3 regions of the Actinoplanes sp. 13 genome follow, and region 1 is predicted to be linked to each of the others. Evidence: riboswitches for the same ligand, from Rfam matches in the RefSeq annotation. Region 1 holds a riboswitch; each other region holds the start of a gene.
The links. A riboswitch is a leader RNA that binds a small molecule or an ion and turns the genes downstream of it on or off. The one in region 1 is predicted to bind cyclic di-AMP.
Positions count from the first base shown of each region.

Region 2: another riboswitch for cyclic di-AMP. It lies ahead of AC0NH5_RS23630 (coiled-coil domain-containing protein); the one in region 1 lies ahead of AC0NH5_RS19355 (C40 family peptidase).
Region 3: another riboswitch for cyclic di-AMP. It lies ahead of AC0NH5_RS33780 (transglycosylase family protein); the one in region 1 lies ahead of AC0NH5_RS19355 (C40 family peptidase).

Region 1 is NZ_JBVYOQ010000008.1:253,475-255,728, forward strand. Features, by position in the region: gene AC0NH5_RS19350 (MurT ligase domain-containing protein) at 1-773, opposite strand, end outside; cyclic di-AMP (ydaO/yuaA leader) riboswitch at 1,169-1,341, shown strand; gene AC0NH5_RS19355 (C40 family peptidase) at 1,348-2,163, shown strand.
Region 2 is NZ_JBVYOQ010000012.1:161,783-164,036, reverse strand. Features, by position in the region: gene AC0NH5_RS23635 (ABC transporter ATP-binding protein) at 1-235, shown strand, start outside; gene AC0NH5_RS23630 (coiled-coil domain-containing protein) at 258-1,283, opposite strand; cyclic di-AMP (ydaO/yuaA leader) riboswitch at 1,282-1,419, opposite strand; cyclic di-AMP (ydaO/yuaA leader) riboswitch at 1,626-1,759, shown strand; gene AC0NH5_RS23625 (coiled-coil domain-containing protein) at 1,766-2,254, shown strand, end outside.
Region 3 is NZ_JBVYOQ010000025.1:105,206-107,459, forward strand. Features, by position in the region: gene AC0NH5_RS33775 (alpha/beta fold hydrolase) at 1-682, shown strand, start outside; gene AC0NH5_RS33780 (transglycosylase family protein) at 750-1,298, opposite strand; cyclic di-AMP (ydaO/yuaA leader) riboswitch at 1,297-1,474, opposite strand; gene menC (o-succinylbenzoate synthase) at 1,626-2,254, opposite strand, start outside.

The sequences.
Region 1 (2,254 bases):
GCGAGCGCGGTGGCCGCGTTCCCGATGTTGACCTTGCCGGGGAGCTGGAGCTTGACCAGATGCCAGTCGCCGCGCGGGTCGATCACGCCTTCGTCCTCGACCGTCCAGTGCGGCCGGGGGCGGCGCAGCGGGCAGCCGGTGCACCACCAGTCGCCGTTTGCCCGTTCGATCGGGTGGCCGCTCTCCGGGCAGACGAACGAGTCGTCCAGCCAGCGCTGGCCGGCGCTGAACCAGGTGACCTGCGGGCTGCTGCTCGCGGCCCAGACGACCATCGGGTCGTCGGCGTTGGCCACCACCCGGATGTCGGGGTGGTTCGCCAGCGCCACCCGCCACATCTGCGCCATCATCGCCACCTCCTTGGCCCGGTCGAGCTGGTCCCGGGAGAGGTTGAGCAGCGCCACCACCCGCGGATCGGTGGCGTCGATCACCTGGGCGAGATAGTGCTCGTCCACCTCCAGCACGGCGAACGGGGTGTGCCCCTCTTTCGCCAGTGCCGAGGTGTGGCCGGTGGGCATGTTCGCGCCGAAGGAGTTGGTGGCGACCCGGCCCAGATAGCCGACTGCCGCCGCGGCGAACCGGGTCGTGGTGGTCTTGCCGTTGGTGCCGGAGACGAGCGCCACGGCCCGGCCGGAGGCGAGGTGCTTGAGCAGGTCGGGATCGATCTTCAGGCCGATCCAGCCGCCGATCACCGAGCCGTCGCCGCGGCCCGCGGCCCTGGAGAGCGCCGCAGCGGTCTTCGACACGGAGGTCGCGACCTTGGCGATGAGAGGCATCTTCCCGTCCGTCACGCCAGCGAGGGTACCGGAAGCAAAAGTCACGCCACGTTGCCAGACGGTCAAGATCATCGTTCCACGGACGTTTTCGCCGGTCCGGGTGGGCTGGTCACGCTCCCGGTTCTCCCGCGACGTTTTATGTGTTCTGTTTCACCCGTAACCTTAGACGGCGCGTATTCGGTCAGCTCCAGGAGGTAACGGCATTTGTCACGCGGTGGCAACAAACTGGACAGGGGCAGTGTGGCCAATTACCGAGCGTGAGGATGCACACGGTGACGATCATGGCGCGGTTCAGGTAGCAAGGTTGGGCCGGCAGCAACCGCTCGCCGGTCGCGCCGGTTCGGTTCACGCCGAGCCCTGCCCCGAGCTGGACGGCGCGACCACCCGGTACCGAAGACACATGAAGGCATTCGGGGGCAGGGACGGGGGACCCAACAGCGGTCCGTCCCGCGTCACGGCTCCACGTGACGCACCAGGGGGTGACCTTGGGGTGAAGCCGCCTCGGCGGCCGGGCAACCTTCCCGCCCGAACCCGACAGCTAACCTCGCAGGCGTGCCGGAGGGAACTCTCTACCGTGGGCGAACACAGTTCGCGCCGGGGCCGCCGCCTGTCGGCCGGCACCGGCACTGTCGCACTCTCCCTGGGCCTCTGCCTCTGCGCCGGACAGCTGGTGACCACTTCGGCCGCCTCCGCTGCCGGTGTCACCCCGGTCACCGCCGTCTCGGCGGCCGCGGCGACGGTGACGCCCAAGCTGTCCGCGAAGGCCAGCACCCGGAGCGTCAAGTGGGGCTCCACTCTCAAGGTCACCGCCAAGGTCATCGACCCGCGGACCGGCAAGATCGCCAAGGGCACCGTCCGGCTCCAGGGTTACAGCAACGGAGCATGGCGGACCTGGGACACCGAGGCCGTCCGGAACCAGAACGGGACGGTCACGCTCGCCGCCAAGCCGAAGAACACGGCGTGGACCCGTACCGTCTTCACCGGGTCCGGCTTCAAGCAGGTGACCACGACCAAGGTCAAGATCACCGTGAAGGCCAGCGGCGCGAAGATCCTGGCGGAGGCGAAGAGGCACAAGGGCGCTCTGTACCTGTACGGCGCGTCCGGCCCGAGCCGGTTCGACTGCTCGGGTTACACGAAGTACGTCTACAAGAAGGCGGCGGGCAAGTCGCTGCCGCACAAGGCGAACTCGCAGCAGAAGTACGGCAAGGCGGTCGCCAAGAGCAACAAGCGGATCGGTGACCTGATCGTGTTCCGGAACGGGTCGTACGGCTATCACGCCGGGATCTACGCCGGGAACGGGTACATCTACGACTCGCCGCACAGTGGCGCCCGGGTCGGGAAGCACAAGATGTGGAGCAAGAACTACGTCGTGCGGCGTCTCGTCGCCTGACGTGGCACAGCGGCGCAGTAAGTAAGGTGCGATCCTTGCCTCCCGCGGCGGTGTGGTGGCACCGCGCGGGACCGCAGCGCCGCGACAAGTA
Region 2 (2,254 bases), on a different contig from region 1:
CGTCCTGCTGATCGACGAGGCGCTGGCCACCGGTGACGCCAAGTTCCGCCGCCGCAGCGAGGCGCGGGTCCGTGAGCTGCGCGCCCAGGCCGGCACGGTCTTCCTGGTCAGCCACAGCGAGCAGTCGATCCGGGACACCTGCGACCGGAGCATCTGGCTGGAGTCCGGCCTGATCCGGGCCGACGGGCCGACCGACGAGGTGATGCGGGAGTACGAGGCCTACATGCGCAAGTAGGGCTCGTACTCCCGGCAACCTGCTAGTTCACCGACAGGTGGACGTGGTTCGTATGGTCGCTGGACGGGTCGCCGCCCGCCCCGCTGTACGACTTCCACCGGTCGCTGCTGGCCAGCCAGATCCGGCGGTACCAGATGACGTAGAGCACGTTCAGCTCGTCGGCGTTGGCGATGAAGTAGTCCGCCAGGTTGTCGCCGTAGGTCTTGCTGGAACCCGTGGCGTCGCCGCCGAAGCCGTTCTTGTCGGCGGCGAAGTCGCAGGCCCGGCCCTTCGGATGCTCACCGCTGTTCTGCTCGCGCCAGCAGGCCACGAACCGCGTGAAGCCGGCCGCCTTCGCCTGCTTCATCGCGTGCAGCGTCGCCGGGGTGAGACAGCCGCCGCTGGTCGGGTCGTTCTCGGAGCAGCCACCGCCGGTCGGTCCCGGCTCGGCCTTGGCACTGCCTCCGCCGCCGGAGGACGGCGCATCACCGGCGTCCTGACCCTGGTTCGCCTTCGCCAGCGCGGTCTCCGCCTGGGTCTTCTTGTTGGCCATCACGGTGACCTGCTTCTGCTGGTCACGAATGGCCGTGTCGATGGCGATCTTGGCGCGCTGCCGGTCGGTGAGAGTTTTCTTGAGATCGGCGATCGCGGCGTTCTGCTGCGCCGCGATCACGCCCAGGGCCTCGGCGCGGTCCAGGAAGGTCTCGCTCGAAGCGGCGGTGACCAGGGCGGACATCGGGCCGATCCGGCCCGTCGTGTACGCCTGCTGCGCGATCTCGTCGAGCGCCTGCTGCTGCGGCCCGATCGCCGCCTCCAGGCGCTTGAGCTCCGCGGAGAGCTTGGTCTGCTGCTCCTTGGACTTCTTCAACTTGTTCTTGGCATCCACGAAGCCACGGGTGGCGTCCTCGAGTTGGGTGATCAGCGACTTCGAGCCGCCCTCGCCGTCGTCGCCGTTGTCACCGGGGGCCGCGGACGCCGGCGTCGCCACGATGACCAGCCCGCACACGGCGACGAGCAGCGCCATTACCGCCGCCAATCGTCGCCGCGCAGTGTGTTCCTGCACAGACATTTCCTTCCGTCGGCCGCCGGCCGGGTTAGCTGACGGGTTCGGGACGAAGGAAATCCCTACCGCAAACTGCGGATTCACCCCGGAGGAAATATGGTTCCCCGGCTCGCCGCAACGGGCGATTAGGCGGCGGTCCCCGGGTGGGAACCGGTCCGACCATACCCACTTCATCGACAGATCGACAGTTCTCGTACTCGCTGCGATTGCGCGGACACACCACGTGACACCATTACGGAATGTCGTTAGGCGGTAACACTTTTCGCAGCTCAGTGGGTCCTGATGCGCGGCGATATCTCAGGTAAACTCCTCTCGGTCCTGCCAGGACGGCACCGCCCCCGAGTTGCCGGCAGGCCGCCGCCCAATCGCCGTGAAAGGTGAGCCGGGGAACCAGGTCACTGGGGTGAATCCGCAGTTTGCGGTAGGGATTGCTTCCGTCCCGAACCCGTCAGCTAACTCGGTCGGCGGTGACACGGAAGGAACTGTTGATGACCGCAAGTCCCCGCCGGTGGCTGATACTCGCCCTGGCGCCGCTCGTGTCTGCCGTGTTCCTCGTGGCCCCGGTCACGTTGCTCACCGGCACCACGGCTTCCGCGGCACCGGGAAGTAACTCGCCCAACGCCGACGAGGAGGGCAGTGCTGACCTGTCGGCCGTGATGGAGGCGACCAACCGGCGCTACGTCGCCGCGAAGGGCGCCGTCGCCGCGTCCCGCAAGAACCAGAAGAAGCTGGCCGCCGACATCAAAGCAGCCGAGGGCCGGCGTGACGTCCTGATTCCCGAGGTCAACTCGATCGCCCGGCAGCAATACCAGACCGGCAATCTGAGTGCCATGGGCTTCCTGCTCAACGCCAGCTCGTCGAACGACTTCATGAGCAAGGCGATCTCCCTGGAGGAGATCAACAAGCTGCATGACGAGAAGCTGCACGAGCTGAACACGGCGATCGCCGAGATCAGCGAGAACAAGGCCAGGCTGGAC
Region 3 (2,254 bases), on a different contig from region 1:
GCTCGGGGTGCGGTTCATCTCGTACGACAGGCCCGGTTACGGCGGCTCCACGGCTGCGCCCGGCCGCGACATGGCCTCCGCCGCCGGGTTGGCGGCCGCCGTCGCCGACCGGCTCGGCGTGCGGCAGTTCGCCGTGCTCGGCCATTCCAGCGGCGGCCCGCACGCCCTCGCCTGCGCGGCGCTGCTGCCCGGCCGGGTCACTGCGGCGGTCAGCATCTCCGGTCTGGCCCCGTTCGGCGCGACCGGCCTCGACTGGTTCGCCGGCATGGGCCCCGCCGGTCTGGCGTCGCTGGGCGCGGCCGCCGCCGGGCGCGCGGCCAAGGAGGCCCACGCGGCGGGGGGCGACGGCGAACCCGATTTCACCCCGGACGACTGGACGGCCCTGGAGGGCGACTGGGGCTGGTTCGGCAGCGTGGTGGAGCCCGCGACGGCGGGCGGCCCGGCCCCGCTGATCGACGACGACCTCGCGAACGCCGGACCGTGGGGCTTCGACCCGGCCACGATCACCGCGCCGGTCCGGCTGGTGCACGGCGGCGCCGACGCGGTGGTGCCGAGCTCGCACAGCAGCTGGCTGGCCGACCGCATCCCCGGGGCGGAGTTGCGGATCGTCGCCGGCGCCGGCCACATCTCGGTGCTGGCTACCGAGGCGGTCCCGGCCCTGGAGTGGCTGGCCCGCGCTTGACGTCAGGTGTGTGAAGTTCGGGCTCGATTCGAGCCCGAACTTCACACACTGATCTGGGCGGGAACGGTCAGGCCAGGCGCAGGCGCTGACCCTTGAAGATCAGGCTCGGGCTGTCGAGCCGGTCGGTGTTCAGCCGGTACAGCGTCCGCCAACCGCCCTTGACCTTGTACTTCTTGGCGATCGAGGCGAGCGTGTCACCCGAGCGGACCACGTAGACCTTGCCGCTGGGCTTGACCACGGCCTTCTTCTTCGCGGCCTTCGTGGCCTTGTAGACGCCGGACTTCTTGCCGCACGTCGGCCAGGGCTTGAGGCCCCGCTTCTTGTAGAGCTTGTTCGCGACCTTGATCTGCTCGGCCTTGGTGGCCCGGTTGGCGGTCGGGGCGTACTTGCCGCCACCGTTGGCCAGCCAGGTGCTGCGGCTGAACTGCAGGCCGCCGTAATACCCGTTGCCGGTGTTGATGTGCCACCTGCCGCCGGACTCACACTTGGCGACAACGTCCCAGTTGACCTGGCGGGCCGCGGAGGCCGGTGCCGGGCCGAGCAGGACGCCCGCTCCGGTCACGGCCACGGTCGCCAGACCGAGGGCAAGGCGCGTTCGTCTACCGATACGAGACATGGATTTCCTCCACGCCTACGAGGTGAGCTGTCGGGTTCGGGCAGAGTGGCCCGGCCGTGGAAAAATACGGCTTCACCCCGAGACGCGGACAATTCACGCGCCGAAAAACTTGGGTCCCCCGCTCCCGCCTGAGTTTCGTGTCCGTGGCCGGCGGCGGGATTCGGCGGTCCGTCCACGGTGCCCGCCATTGCGGGACGGCACGACGGTAACCACGTCGGGCCGCCGAAAGCCAAGTTTTACACCCGGGATAGTGACTTCCTTCTCAATATTTGCCCGCTTTGATCTTGTTAGCACCGGGCAAAACGGCTTATTCCCGAGAAGCCGGATTCACAGCTTCAGGTGATCGACGGTATGCGCCGAGAGGAACTCCAGATCCGCCTCCCGGCCGAGCCCCGCCTCCGCCGGAACGTCGACGAAACCATCCACACAGACAATCGGCCGCGTGGTGACATCACGGGCGTAATACTTATCAGAACCGGACACGTCGGACGGAAGAGTGAAGCCGGGCAGGGCACTGAGGGCGACGTTCGCGGCCCGGCCGATGCCGAACTCGTGCATCCCGCCGCACCACACCGGGACACCCTCCGAGTGGGCGAGGTCATGAGCGCGGACCGCCGCGGTGAGCCCACCCATCCGGGAGACCTTCAGATTCAGGATCCGGCCGGCTGCGAGCCGCAGCGCGGTGACCACGTCGTCCACCTCTTCGAGGGACTCGTCCAGGCAGATCGGCGTGTCCACCGTTTTCTGCAATGCGGCATGCGTCACAAAGTCACGCGGCGCGAAAGGCTGCTCGATCATCAGCAGTCCGCAGTGGTCCAATTCACGAAAGACGGCGAAATCAGAAGCGCGATAGGCTCCATTCGCATCGACGTGCACAGGCACGGACGGAAAAGCGGATCGGACCGCGCGGACCGGTTCCACGTCCCAACCCGGGGCGATCTTCAGCTTGACGCGCC